2 regions of the Stenotrophomonas sp. YJH_SMC_40 genome follow, and region 2 is predicted to be linked to the other one. Evidence: riboswitches for the same ligand, from Rfam matches in the RefSeq annotation. Region 2 holds a riboswitch; the other holds the start of a gene.
What was found. A riboswitch is a leader RNA that binds a small molecule or an ion and turns the genes downstream of it on or off. The one in region 2 is predicted to bind thiamine pyrophosphate.
Positions count from the first base shown of each region.

Region 1: linked by a shared signal. The riboswitch ahead of thiC (phosphomethylpyrimidine synthase ThiC) and the one ahead of AC5P6X_RS13340 (TonB-dependent receptor) in region 2 are both predicted to bind thiamine pyrophosphate.

Region 1 is NZ_JCAFRX010000002.1:519,529-526,693, forward strand. Features, by position in the region: gene ggt (gamma-glutamyltransferase) at 64-1,782, shown strand; gene AC5P6X_RS05350 (BCCT family transporter) at 2,342-3,919, opposite strand; TPP riboswitch at 4,140-4,240, shown strand; gene thiC (phosphomethylpyrimidine synthase ThiC) at 4,323-6,167, shown strand; gene AC5P6X_RS05360 (ion channel) at 6,306-6,977, shown strand.
Region 2 is NZ_JCAFRX010000006.1:172,053-179,217, forward strand. Features, by position in the region: gene AC5P6X_RS13330 (glycine zipper 2TM domain-containing protein) at 103-510, shown strand; gene AC5P6X_RS13335 (phosphotransferase enzyme family protein) at 636-1,760, shown strand; TPP riboswitch at 1,884-1,979, shown strand; gene AC5P6X_RS13340 (TonB-dependent receptor) at 2,050-4,239, shown strand; gene pnuC (nicotinamide riboside transporter PnuC) at 4,248-4,817, shown strand; gene AC5P6X_RS13350 (hypothetical protein) at 4,922-5,338, opposite strand; gene AC5P6X_RS13355 (Dyp-type peroxidase) at 5,423-6,397, opposite strand; gene AC5P6X_RS13360 (VOC family protein) at 6,521-6,889, opposite strand; gene AC5P6X_RS13365 (helix-turn-helix transcriptional regulator) at 6,957-7,165, opposite strand, start outside.

The DNA.
Region 1 (7,165 bases), on a different contig from region 2:
CGATACCGCGTGAAGGCCGCAGCGGCGAAGATCGGGGAACCACCCGTCCATCGGAACCCGACCGTGTCCCGACGCCTTGCCCGTTCCCTGCTCGCCGCCGCCGTACTGGCTGCCGTACCCGCGCTGTCCTTCGCCGCCGACCGCATCACCGGCCACACCTTCGCCACCCGTTCAGAGGTGATCGCCCCGCATGCGATGGCCGCGACCTCGCAACCACTGGCCACCCAGATCGCGCTGGACGTGATGAAGGGCGGCGGTTCGGCAGTGGACGCGGCGATTGCCGCCAACGCCGCGCTCGGCCTGATGGAGCCGACCGGCAACGGCATCGGCGGCGACCTTTTCGCCATCGTGTGGGACCCGAAGACGCAGAAGCTCTACGGCTACAACGGCTCGGGCCGCTCGCCGAAGTCGCTCACCCTGGCCGAGTTCCAGCGCCGTGGCCTGAAGGACATCCCGGCCACCGGTCCACTGCCGGTGTCGGTGCCGGGTGCCGTCGACGGCTGGTTCGCGCTGCACGACCGCTTCGGTCGCAAGCCGATGGCCGGCAACCTGGCGCCGGCCATCCGCTACGCCCGCGAGGGTCACCCGGTGGCCGAGGTGATCGCCTACTACTGGGACCGCTCGGTGCCCAAGTTGTCGCAGTACCCGGGCTTCAAGGAGCAGTTCACGATCAACGGCCACGCCCCGCGCAAGGGCGAGATGTGGAAGAACGCGAACCTGGCCAGCACCCTGCAGAAGATCGCCGACGGTGGCCGCGACGCCTTCTACAAGGGCGAGATCGCCCACACCATCGGCGACTACTTCAAGGCCAACGGTGGCTACCTGAGCTACCAGGACATGGCTGACCATCATGGCGAGTGGGTCGAACCGGTCAGCAGCAACTACCGTGGCTACGACGTCTGGGAACTGCCGCCGAACAGCCAGGGCATCGCCGCACTGCAGATCCTCAATGTGCTGGAAGGCTACGACTTCTCGAAGATCCCGTTCGGTTCACCGGAACACGTGCACCTGTTTGTCGAAGCGAAGAAGCTGGCCTTTGCCGACCGTGCGCGTTTCTACGCCGACATGGCGTTCCAGCCGGCACCGGTGCAGAAGCTCATCTCCAAGGAGTACGCCGCGCAGCGTCGTGCGCTGATCTCGATGGACAAGGCGTTGAAGGAAGTGCAGCCGGGCACGCCGAAGCAGCTGGAGGAGGGCGACACGATCTACATGACCGTGGCCGACGCCGACGGCATGATGGTTTCGCTGATCCAGTCCAACTACCGTGGCATGGGCAGCGGCATGGCACCGCCCGGTCTGGGTTTCATCCTGCAGGACCGTGGCGAGATGTTCGTGCTGCAGAAGAACCATCCCAACGGCTACGCGCCGGGCAAGCGTCCATTCCAGACCATCATTCCGGGGTTCATCACCAAGGGCGGCAAGCCGTATGCCAGCTTCGGCGTGATGGGCGGCGCGATGCAGCCGCAGGGCCATGCGCAGATCGTGATGAACCTGGTGGATTTCGGGATGAACCTGCAGGAAGCCGGTGATGCGCCGCGCATCCAGCACGAAGGCTCGACTGAACCGACGGGTCAGGCCACGGCGATGACCGACGGTGGTGAAGTGAATCTGGAAACCGGCTTCCCGTACGAGACGGTGCGTGCGCTGATGCGCAAGGGGCATCGCATCGTGTTCGCCGATGGGCCTTATGGCGGGTACCAGGCGATCATGCGCGATCCCGAGAGCGGGATGTATTACGGTGCGTCGGAGAGCCCCAAGGACGGGCAGGCGGCGGGGTATTGAGGTTTCCCGGCCACCGGGCTGAGCCCCCTCTGCGGTGGTGGTTCGTGGAAGCGGGATCATGTGATTGGGCCGGGCGGGTGGGCTGTTCGGGGGACGGCGTGAATCCGTCCCTGGAAGCTTGGCAGCCGCATCCATGCGGCTGACACCCCCGCCCAGCCCACCCGCCCGGCCCCTGACAGTTTCCGTGGCCGCCACCGCAGGAAGAAAAAGAAGAAGATCAAAAGCAAAGGCAACAGCAACAGCCGCGCGCTGTGGGTTGGGGTCGGATCCGTTTTCCGAAGGAAAACGGATCCGACCCCTTCTTGTTTTCCGATACACCTCATCCACGCATAGCGTGGAAAACCAACCGTCACCGGGAAATTGTCGGAAGCGGGGAGGGGGCCGATGGCGGGACCGTCCACGGCATGGATGCCGTGGCCGAGCCTACAGGGACGTACTTGCGGCGTGTCCCGCCATCGGCCCCCTCCCCGCCAAACCAGCAGAAATCCAGAGCCGCTTTTGAAGTTGTTGTTGCCGTTGCTTGAAAAAAGCGGTGCAGCCGCAGGCTGCAAAACAACCCTCAATCCTGATCGTGCGCGCGCGCTGCCTCGGCCTGCGTCTCCTCCTGCGCCGCCATCTCGCGTGCGATCCACGCATCGATCATGTGCCGCTGGCGCTGCGCCTGCCGCCGCTCGCGCGTGTACTCCTGGTCCAGCACCCGGTACAGCGACACCATCACCAGCACCATCAGCAGCGCGAATGGCAATGCCGCGATCGTGATCATGCCCTGCAGCGCGTCCAGGCCTCCGGCCAGCAGCAACGCCGCTGCGATCAGTGCCACCGCAATGCCCCAGGCCAGCTTGCGCTTCAACGGTGGGTCGCCAGCCTCGTCGGTGGACATGCTGGCCAGCACCAGGACCGCCGAATCGGCCGAGGTCACGAAGAAGATCATCAGCAGCACCAGCGCGATGCACGACAGCAACAGCGGTAGCGGCATGCTGTTGAACAGTGTGAACAACACCGTCTCGTAGCCATTGCCAAGCGCCTGCACCAGATCGGCGTGGCCGAAGATCTGTGCCCACAACGCAGTGCCGCCGAACACCGCGAACCAGAAGAAGCCCAGCAGCGTCGGTGCGAGCACGACACCGATCACGAACTCGCGCACGCTGCGGCCGCGCGAGATGCGCGCAATGAACGATCCCACGAACGGCGCCCACGAGATCCACCAGGCCCAGTAGAAGATCGTCCAGTCCGCCACCCAGGTGCTGCCGGAGAACGGTGACATGCGCAGGCTCATCGTCACCAGCTGGTTGAGGTAGGAGCCCAGCGTGGTGGTGAACGTATCGAAGATGAAGCCGGTCGGCCCCAGCACCAGCAGGATGGCCGCCAGCAGGGCAGCCAACGCCAGGTTGAAGTTGGACAGCCACTTCACACCTCGCTCTACGCCACTGGCGGTGGAGGCCATGTACAGCACGAAGGCGACGGCAATGATGGTCATCTGCACGGCGACGGTAGCCTGCACGCTGAAGACGCGTTCGATACCGGCAGCAATCTGGATGGTGCCGAAGCCGAGCGTGGTGGCGACACCGATCGCAGTGGCAACTACGGCGGCGATGTTGACCACCCGACCGATCCAGCCGCGATGGTGGCGGCCGATGATCGGCTGCAGCATGTCGCTGACCAGGCCGCGTCCATTGCGGTTGAACTGGAACCAGGCCATCGCCAGGCCGATCAGTGCGTAGATCGCCCACGGGTGCAGGCCCCAGTGGAAGAACGCATAGCGCATCGATGCGCGCGCTGCATCCAGGCTTTGCGGCGCCAGGCCTTCCGGCGGCTTGCTGAAATGCGAGATGGGCTCGGCCGCACCCCAGAACACCAGGCCGATGCCCATGCCGGCGGCGAACAGCATCGACATCCAGCTGGCACGCGAGAACTCGGGTTCGGCGTCCTCGCCGCCGATGCGCAGGTTGCCGAAGCGGCCGAACGCCAGGTACATCAGGAACACCAGCGCCAGGAACACCACCAGCAGGTACAGCCAGCCGACACTGCGGATGACTTCTGCCAGCATCGACTGGACCACGGTGTTGAAGGGGCCGGGGGCGATACCGGCGAGCAGCACCAGCAGCAGAACCAGTGCGATGGAAACGCGAAACACCATGAAGGAGCTTCTCCGATCAAGGGCGATTGAGGGGAGCGAGCAGAGCTTGCGGCGAAGGGCCGGCGGCATGCAGCACGGACCGGGCAGGGGCCGCGAAGGCGGCGGGGAACGCATCGATCTCAGCAACGCGATGGCGTGCACGTTACTGAACGCGACGTCATGGTTCCGTTAACGAATGGCGATCTGATCCCGGAGGCGGGCGGTCTATGCTCTAATGCGCACCAAGAAGCGGGGGTACCGGGCCATGTGGCCACGGTTGAGACAGTCCCTTGGAACCTGATCCGGCTCATACCGGCGTAGGGAAGCTTTGCAATGCAGCCGTGCCCGGACTCCGCCCAAGGACCGTTCGTGTGCGGGTGCCGTGCGCCGCCGCTTCGTCCCTGACCTTCCTGGACGATGCCCGATGAACGCACAGCTCTCAGCCCTGCAGCAACAGGCCCAGCAACTCTCCGCATCCGTGACCCGGCCCATTCCCGGCTCGCGCAAGATCCACGTGCCCGGTTCACGCCCGGATCTGCAGGTGCCGATGCGCGAGATCGCGCTGACCCGTACGCCGACGCTGTTCGGTGGCGAAGAGAATGCGCCGGTGACCGTTTACGACACGTCGGGCCCGTACACCGACCCGGAGGTGCGCATCGATCTGTCCGCCGGTTTGCCGGCACTGCGTCGCGGCTGGGTGGAAGAGCGCGGTGATACCGAGCAGCTTGAAGGACTGAGTTCTTCGTTCGGTCGCGATCGCGAGCATGACCCGAAGCTTGACGCGGTGCGTTTCCCCGCGCGCAGCCTGCCACGCCGTGCACGTGCCGGTGCCAACGTCACCCAGATGCATTACGCGCGCCGCGGCATCATCACGCCGGAAATGGAATTCGTCGCCATCCGCGAGAACCAGCGCCTGGACGCGATCCGCGATGCCGGCCTGCTGCAGCAGCACCCGGGCGAGGCCTTCGGTGCGTCGATCCAGAGAGTCATCACCCCGGAGTTCGTGCGCGACGAAATCGCCCGTGGCCGTGCGGTGCTGCCCAACAACATCAACCACCCGGAAAGCGAGCCGATGATCATCGGCCGCAATTTCCTGACCAAGATCAACGCCAACATCGGCAACAGCGCGGTGTCTTCCGGCATCGCCGAGGAAGTGGAGAAGCTGGTGTGGGCGATCCGCTGGGGCGGTGACACGGTGATGGACCTGTCCACCGGCAAGCACATCCACGAGACGCGCGAATGGATCATCCGCAACTCGCCGGTGGCGATCGGTACCGTGCCGATCTACCAGGCCCTGGAGAAGGTTGACGGCCGCGCCGAGGCACTGACCTGGGAGATCTTCCGCGACACTCTGATCGAGCAGGCCGAGCAGGGCGTGGACTACTTCACCATCCACGCCGGCGTGCTGCTGCGCTACGTGCCGCTTACCGCCAAGCGTGTTACCGGCATCGTCAGCCGCGGCGGCTCGATCATGGCCAAGTGGTGCCTGGCGCACCACAAGGAGAACTTCGTCTACACGCATTTCGAAGACATCTGCGAAATCATGAAGGCCTACGACGTGACCTTCTCGCTGGGCGACGGCCTGCGCCCGGGTTGCATCGCTGATGCCAACGACGCGGCGCAGTTCGGCGAACTGGAAACGCTGGGTGAACTGACGAAGATCGCCTGGAAACACGATGTGCAGACCATGATCGAAGGCCCCGGCCACGTGCCGATGCAGCTGATCAAGGAAAACATGGACAAGCAGCTGCGCGAATGCGGCGAAGCGCCGTTCTACACGCTGGGCCCGCTGACGACCGACATCGCGCCGGGCTACGACCACATCACCAGTGCGATCGGCGCGGCGATGATCGGCTGGTTTGGCACGGCCATGCTCTGCTACGTGACGCCGAAGGAGCACCTGGGCCTGCCCAACCGCCAGGACGTGCGCGACGGCATCATGGCTTATCGCATTGCCGCGCACGCGGCCGACCTGGCCAAGGGGCATCCGGGCGCACAGGTACGCGACAACGCGCTGAGCAAGGCGCGCTTCGAGTTCCGCTGGCAGGACCAGTTCCACCTGGGCCTGGATCCGGAAAAGGCCAAGGAATTCCACGACGAGACACTGCCGAAGGACGCGCACAAGCTGGCCCACTTCTGCTCGATGTGCGGACCGCACTTCTGTTCGATGAAGATCACCCAGGACGTGCGCGACTACGCCGAGGCCGGCATGAAGGAGAAGTCGCAGGAGTTCCGTGCTGGCGGGGCCGAGGTCTACCGCCAGGGGTGACGGGTAACGGGTAGTGCCGGCCGCTGGCCAGCATTCCGTCGTGCACGGACCGGGGAGAGTGCTGGTCAATGGCCGGCACTACCGTTCATCACGCCGCGCCCGGCTATCCTCCGCGCATCGCCCAGGGGAAAGGACGCCATGCCCGTTGCCACGACCACCCGCTGGCTGGCCATCGCCCGCCGCCATCCTTCGGCCTGGCTCCTGGCCGCCCAGTTGATCGCGGTACTGCTGTATCCCGCCCTCGATGACACCGCCGCTGGCCGGGCGGCGCTGGGCATGTTCGGCATGGCGGTACTCGGCCTGGCGCTGTGGGTGGTCCAGCGCAGTCCATTGGGAACCTGGCTGGCATTGCTGCTGGCCATTCCATCGGTGGTGTTCTCGCTGGCTGGCGCGCTGCTGGACCGCAGCGCGCTGCTGACCACCGCGCAGCTGCTGGAAAGCCTGCTGTACTTCTATACGGCCGGGGCATTGATCGCCTACATGCTGCAGGACCATCGAGTAACACGCGACGAACTGTTCGCGGCCGGGGCAACCTTCACCCTGCTGGCCTGGGGGTTCGCCTTTGCATTCGCGGTGTGCCAACAGTGGTATCCAGGCAGTTTCCAGGGTGCGACGGCCGGCCCCGAGCGCAGTTGGATGGAGCTGCTTTATCTGAGCTTCAGCTTGTTGTCCGGAGTTGGATTGAGTGACGTCGTGCCGTTGCACCCGCAGGCACGGGCCCTGGTGATGCTCGAACAGTTCGCAGGCGTCATGTATATCGGCCTTGTGGTGTCGCGTCTGGTCGGATTGACCATGCTTCGGCGCATGTGAAAATGAACGCCAGATAAAAATTTCGCGCCCATAAGGGCGCGAATGGTGATGCAGATTATGTGAATGCGTCGGCGAGAGAGAGCCTGAGTGTCGACCCCGTCATAGGCGGGGTAACCGGCTTAGGCTAATATCCGGGGGCGTTATTGTTTTTGCGGTATGCGCCGATGCTTTGTGCGGAATCTGGCTTT
Region 2 (7,165 bases):
CAATGTTCCGGCAATGTTGGAACGTCAGCGTGGTCTCCACGGCAGCCGGGGCGCCCGCGCCCTCCCTGCCCAGCGTGGCATGCACCTCACAGGAGAACGAACATGCTCAGTACTTCCACACTCAGCTTCCGTGGTCTGGCGATGGCCCTGGCACTGGTGGCCGGTGTCGCCGTGGTCAGCGATGCCAGCGCGATGTCGAGGAAGGACAAGCGCACCCTGGTCGGTGCCGTGGTCGGTGGCGTGGCCGGCAACCTGCTCTCCAACGGCGATCCCGCTGCCACCGTCGGCGGCGCCGTGGCCGGCGGCGCGATCGGCAACCTGACCACCTCCGACCGCCGCGACCGCCGTTACTACGACAATCGCCGTTACGACGACCGCTACGATCGCCGTTACGACCGTGGCTACTACCGCAGCGGCTACTACGACCGCGGTGATGACCGTCGCTGGCAACGCGAGCGCTACTACGACAACCGCTACTACCACGACCGCGGTCGCCATCGCGGCTGGTAAGCAGCGCGGCATCTTCCATGCCGATGCACGGACGGGCGGGTCGATGACCCGCCCGTTTGCGTTGGCCGCGTGCATGGCGTTGAATGCGCAGCCTTGGATGTGACTTTCCCCACTGGGGCTGCGGCATGACTTCTTCCTCCCACCGCGTGCAGGGCCTCAACAACGACGAGGTCGCTGCCGACTGGCCACCGATCAGCGCGGCGGACATCGCGTGGCTGCGCCAGCGCTACCCGCAGCTGCACATCGGCAGCGAACCGCGCTGGCACAGCCCGCGGCCGCTGTCGGCTGCCGCCATCGTCAACGGCGCGAACGGCGCGGTGTTCGTCAAGCGCCATCACCACAGCGTGCGCAGTGCGGCCTGCCTGGAAGAAGAGCACCACTTCATCGCCCATCTCGCCGCAGCGGGCGTACCGGTGGTGCAGGTGCTGCCAGCGGCCGATGGCCACACTGCGGCCGAACATGGCGAATGGACGTTCGAGCTGCATGCGATCGGCGTCGGCGAGGACCTGTACCGCGACGCCGTGTCGTGGTCGCTGCTGACCGATGTCGCGCAGGCCCGCGAAGCCGGGCGCACACTCGCGCAGCTGCACCGGGCCGCCGCCAGCTACCACGCGCCCCAACGCAGCACCCATGTGCTGGTCGCGCGCGACGATCTGATCCGTGCCGACGATCCGATCGCGGCCATCAAGGCAGAGCTGCACGAGCGTCCCGGGCTGGCCCGCTATCTCGCGCGCATTCCATGGGAAGCGCAGCTGCAGCGCGACGTGCTGCCGTGGCATGCCGGCCTGGCCGAGCGCCTGCGCGATGAGCCACGATTGTGGGCGCACAACGACTGGCACGTTTCCAACCTGCTGTGGCGCGATGGGCAGATCAGTACCGTGCTGGATTTTGGCCTGGCCTCGCCCACCAGTGCGCTGTTCGACCTCGCCACGGCGATCGAGCGCAACGCGGTGGCGTGGCTGGAACTGGAGCGCGGCATGGAGGCGGTGCGCATCGATATCGCGCTGGCCCTGCTCGACGGCTACCGCCAGGTGCTGCCGCTGTCGGCGGCACGCGTGCACCTGCTGGCCGACCTGCTGCCGATGGTCCATTTCGACTTCGCACTGTCCGAAGTGGAGTACTTCGAAGGCGTCACCGGCTCGACCGCCAATGCCGACGTCGCGTGGCAGCCCTTCATGCTGGGGCATCCGGCGTGGTTCCACAGCGCGCCGGGACAGGCACTGCTGCAGGCGCTGCACGCGGCGGCGTGACCCGGTTGGCGCACCATTGGGATCAGGTCCCTTTCCTGCGGAAAGGGATCTGACCCCGCAGCCTGGACCCCGCAGCCTGAAGGACGCCGGCTCGCAAATCCGTACCATTTGTAGTGAAATGGTCACCTGAAGCGGGGGTGCCTGGATCTGCCAGGCTGAGAGAGTCCCTTGGAACCTGATCCGGTTTGCACCGGCGTAGGGAGCTTTGAGCCGCAGCCACACCCCCATCATGGGCCGGTGCACCTGCGCGCCGTCGCTTCGTCTCCCTTGTTGTCCGAAGACGAACCGAATGAACCGCTGCCTGCGCCCCACCCTGCTCTCCCTCGCCCTCTGCGCTGCGCTGCCACTGCACGCCAGCGAGGCCGATGCGTCCCCTGATGCGGCTGCCACCGGCGCCGAGCGCTCGCCCACCGAACTGGCGGCGGTACGCGTGCAGGCCGGCAAACCGAAGGCCGATACCTCATGCGTGAACGCCTTCGGTGGCGGCAGCTGGAAGGACACGCCGGCCTCGGTGAACGTGCTTGAGCGCGATTACCTGGACCGTCGCCAGGTGCGTTCGCTGTCCGAGCTGGCCAGCAACGATGCCTCGCTGGGTGATGCGTATGCGCCGGTGGGTTACTACCAGAACATCGCCATCCGTGGCTTCGCCCTGGACGCCGCCACCGGCTACCGCTTCAACGGCCTGTCCATCGCCGGCGAACAGCGCCTGGCGCTGGAGAACGTGCAGTCGGTGGAGATCCTCAAGGGTGAAGCCGGCCTGGCCGCAGGCGTGATGGCGCCGGGCGGCATCATCAACTACATCGGCAAGCGCCCGGCCGAAGTGCGCACCGCCACGCTCGGTACCGATTCGGAAGGCTCGCGCTACGTCGCCGTCGATGTCGGCCACTGGATCACCCCGCGTTTCGGCCTGCGCCTGAATGCCGCATGGGATTCCAGCAACTCCTATGTCGAGCACGCCGACGGTCGCCGCAACTTCTACTCGCTGGCCGCCGACTGGCTGATTGGCGAACGCGGCAAGCTGGAAGTGGATGCCAACTACCAGACCAGCTCGCAGCGTTCGGTGTCCGGCTACCAACTGCTGGGCGCACGCGACCTGCCGCGTGGCGTCGACCGCGAACACCTGCTGGGTTACCAGCCGTGGCAGCGCCCGGTGGATATCGCCAGCACCAACATCACCGCGCTGCATACCTACGACTTCAACGAGGCCTGGCAGTCGCGCATCTCGGTCGGCCACAGCCGTTCGGTGATCGATGACAACGTCGCCTTCGCCTACGGCTGCTACTACGCCGTGCTGTGCGCCGATGGCAGCGTGCCAGGCAACTACTTCGCGCCCAACGGCGACTATGACGTCTACGACTACCGCAGCCCGGACGACACCCGCCGCAACCAGCAGGCCCGTGCGGAGCTGCGTGGCCGCTTCGAGACCGGCAGCGTCGGCCATGAGCTGACCGTCGGTGCCGACTACTTCCGGCGCACCGTGGACAAGCGCCCGAGCGTCAACGAGTACGTCGGCACCACCAACATCCACGAAGCACCGGTGCCGGTATTCGCGCCGTCGCCGAAGATGCCGGGACCGTCCGCACGGCGCCTGGACAGCCGCCAGACCGCGTTCTTCGCGCTGGACCGGATGAGCTTCGGCGATGACTGGCAGTGGCTGGCCGGTGGCCGCTTCGTGCGCCTCGATGAGCGCGCCTACGACAAGCGTGGCACCCCGCAGCGGCACAGCCGCCTGTCGCGCTTCCTGCCGCAGACTGCGGTGGTGTGGAAGGCCACCGACCAGCTCAATGCCTATGCCAGCTACGTGCGCGGCATTTCGCTGGGCCAGGAAGCGCCGTTCTGGACCAGCAACGCCGACACCTTCCTGCCGTCCGTGCAGTCGCGGCAGCTGGAAGTGGGCGTGAAGTACGTGCCGGTCGAAGCGCTGACCCTGGGCGCGGCCGTGTTCCGCATTTCGCAGCCGTACCAGTACGCCAGGCCGGACAGCAGCGACGTCGGCTACACCTTCGTCGAGGAAGGCACGCAGACCCACACCGGCCTGGAGCTGACCGCCAACGGCCAGCTGACCGATGCGCTGCAGATCGTGGCCAGCGCCAGCGTGCTGCAGGCGCGCGCGCGCGACACCGGCACGCCGGCGTATGAAGGCCATCAGCTGGTGAACGTGCCGAAGGTGCGCGCCAGCGTGCACCTGGCCTATGCGCTGCCGTTCGTGCAAGGCCTGGACGTGACCGGCGGCTGGCGCTATGCCGGTGCCAACGTGGCGCGCGCCGACGGTGGCGTGCGCGCACCCGACTATTCAGTGTTCGACGCTGGCCTGCGTTTCCAGCATCGCCTGCGCGAGCGCGCAGTGACCTGGAACCTGTCGGTGGACAACGTGTTCAACCGCTTCTACTGGCGCGATACCGGCAGCAGCGGCGGTGACTACTACCTGTTCCCCGGCGCACCGCGACAGGCCCGCCTGTCGGTGACGTTCGCGCTGTGAGCGGCGTGATGCTCGAGTGGACCGCCGCACTGTGCAGCATCCTCGGCGTCTGGCTGATGGCCCGGCGCCGGCTGGCGGCGTGGCCGGTGGGCCTGCTGTCGGTGGCGCTGTATGGCCTGGTGTTCGCCGAGGCCAAGCTGTACTCGGACACCCTGCTGCAGGTCGCCTTCGGTGGTTTCCTGGTCTATGGCTGGCTCAACTGGCGACAGCATGCCGCCGATGAGGGCAGCATCCGCATCGTGCCGCTGGCACGCGGCACGCTGCTGCGCGACCTGGCCATCGGCCTGTGCGGTGGCGTGGCGCTGGGTGCAGCCATGCACAGCTTCACCGACGCTGCCCTGCCGTGGTTGGATGCGCTGCTGACCGGTCTGAGCCTGGTCGGGCAATGGTGGCAGGCCCGCCGCCACGTGGCCTGCTGGTGGGTGTGGATCGCAGTGGACGTGGTCTATGTGGGTGCGTACCTGTTCAAGTCGCTGCACGTGACCGCCGCGCTCTACGTGTTCTTCCTCGGCCTGGCCGTGTTCGGCCTGCGCGCATGGAGCGCCGCCGCTCGCGAGCCACAGGTGGCAACCCGGTAGAGCCACGCCATGCGTGGCTGGGCCACCGGTAGTCGCCAACCTTGGTTGGCGTGCGTGCCGACCAAGGTCGGCATCTACCCAGAACATCCACGCATGGCGTGGATCTACTGGGTAAGCACCAAACCCAGCCGCAGCGGCTGGCGCATGTCGGCCGGTGGCGCGGTCTGCAGGGGTGCACTCTGCAGGGTCGCGCGCAGGTCGGCGTCGACCTGGGCATCGCCCAGGCTGTCGAATTCCAGCTTCGAGATGCGGCCATCCGCCGCGATCCACACGCTCACCGGTAGCGGCGTCGGTGCGTCCGGATGTGCCTGCAGCCATTCCAGCACGCGCTGCGCCTGCGGGTCCTGCTCCTGCTGCAGGCGCTGCTGCAGCTGCCCCCCCACGGCGGCGGCATAGGCCATCCAGTGCGCAGGGGCTTCCTGTGCGGACACTGCGGCACTCCCCAGTGCCAGCGCACCGAACAACGCGGCCAGTGGCCGCCACCAGCGGCGTGCACCGGTTGTGTTTCTTGCCATCGCCATCGCCCGCCCCTGCGCTCTCATCCAACGGCTGATGGTCGGCGCGGTAGATGACAGGCAGATGGCGGCCGCTGCTACCCGGCGCGATCAGTCGCCCAGGTCGGCCAGCACCTTGCGCGAGGGCGCGAAGAAGGTCACGCCGGTGGTGGCGGTGGAGAAATCAAGGATGCGGTCATGCAGCGGTGCGGGATTACCGATGAACATGCGCTCGAGCATCTTCTCGATCACCCACAGGCGGCGCGTGTAGCCGATGAAGTAGGTGCCGTACTCGCCGCGACCCGGGTTGGCGAACGGCATGTTGTCGCGCAGGATCTCGTGCTCGCCGTCGGCATCCTCGATGGTGCACAGCGTCTTGTGCGACTTCTGCGCATCGGCCGGCGCATCGTCCAGCTCGATGTTGTCGTGCTTGGTGCGGCCGATGATCGCTTCCTGCGCTTCGGTCTTCTGCGCGCGCCAGGCATCGAGGTTGTGCAGGTACTTCTGCACCACCACGTAACTGCCGCCGGCATGCTCCGGGTCTTCCTCGCCCACGATGGTGGCTTCCGGCAGTGACAGCCCTTCCGGGTTGGCGGTGCCGTCAACGAAATCGAGCAGGTCGCGGCCATCGAAATAGCGGAAGCCGGCCACGTCATCGACCGTCTCCACCGCATCGCCAAAGGCCATCAGCAGGTTGCGCTCGAACGCCACGATCAGATCCATCGTGCGTGCACGGATGTGGTACAGCAGGTCGCCCGGCGTGGACACAGCGGTATGGGTCGCGCCCTTGATCTCGCGGAACGGCTGCAACTCGCGCGGCGGCGTGGTGCCCACCAGCGGCTTCCACACGCGGTGGCCGATGGCCACGTTGCAGGTGAAGGTGCGTTCGATCTCGCGGATGGCGGTGTTCTTGATCAGGTCGTCGGTGCTGGCCAGCACCTCGCGTGCCTTGGCGATCGACGCCTCGTCATCCTTCACCTTCAGCACCAGAAACGCCGCCGAATGGGTCAGTGGCGCGGTGATCTGCTGCGGCTCGTTGTCGAGCGTGTGGTTGACGGCGGTGATCGGTGCGGGCTGGGAGTTCACGGCGGTTCCTGCTGGCTTGAGGCGGACGCATCGCGTGTGGCGATGTGCGGGCGATCATAGCGGAACCGCCTGACCGGGGACGGAGCGGTTCTCGTTCCGTCCACCGGCGAAGCTACGAAGGCCTCAATCCACATCACTCCAGACCGCCAGTTCGTAGCCATCCAGATCGCGGAAGTGGAAGCGGCGACCACCCGGGAAGGCGAACACCGCCTGCACCACCTCGCCACCGGCGGCGATCACGCGTTGCTGTGCATCGGCCAGGTCCGCGCAGTAGAGGATCACCAGCGGCCCCCCGTGGGCACGCACCGGCGCGTCGGCCACGAAGCCACCTTTCAGACGGCCGTCGTCGAACTCGGTGTAGGCCGTGCCGTAGTCCGTGAAATGCCAGCCGAACACCTCGCCGTAGAAGCGCTTGCTACGGGCGATGTCGGCGACGTTGAGTTCGATGTTGTCGATGCGGCGTTCGGCATCGTGGGGCGCGGCAGGATTCATGGCGTGGCTCCGTGGTGGGAGCCCAGCATCGATCAATGCAGCACAGTGGTCTTGAACAAAACGGCCATCATTGTCCCCACTCCAGGCGCAGCTCGCTGGCGGTCATGCCCGCCAATTCACGCGCCTCGCGGCTGAGATGGGCCTGGTCGGCATAGCCGGCATCAGCGGCCAGCATCGCCAACGAATGCAGTGGCAGCGCGCGACTCTGGCGCAGGAAACGTTGCAGCCGCAGGATCCGCTCCAGCGTCTTGGCGCCGTAGCCGAACTGCGACTGGC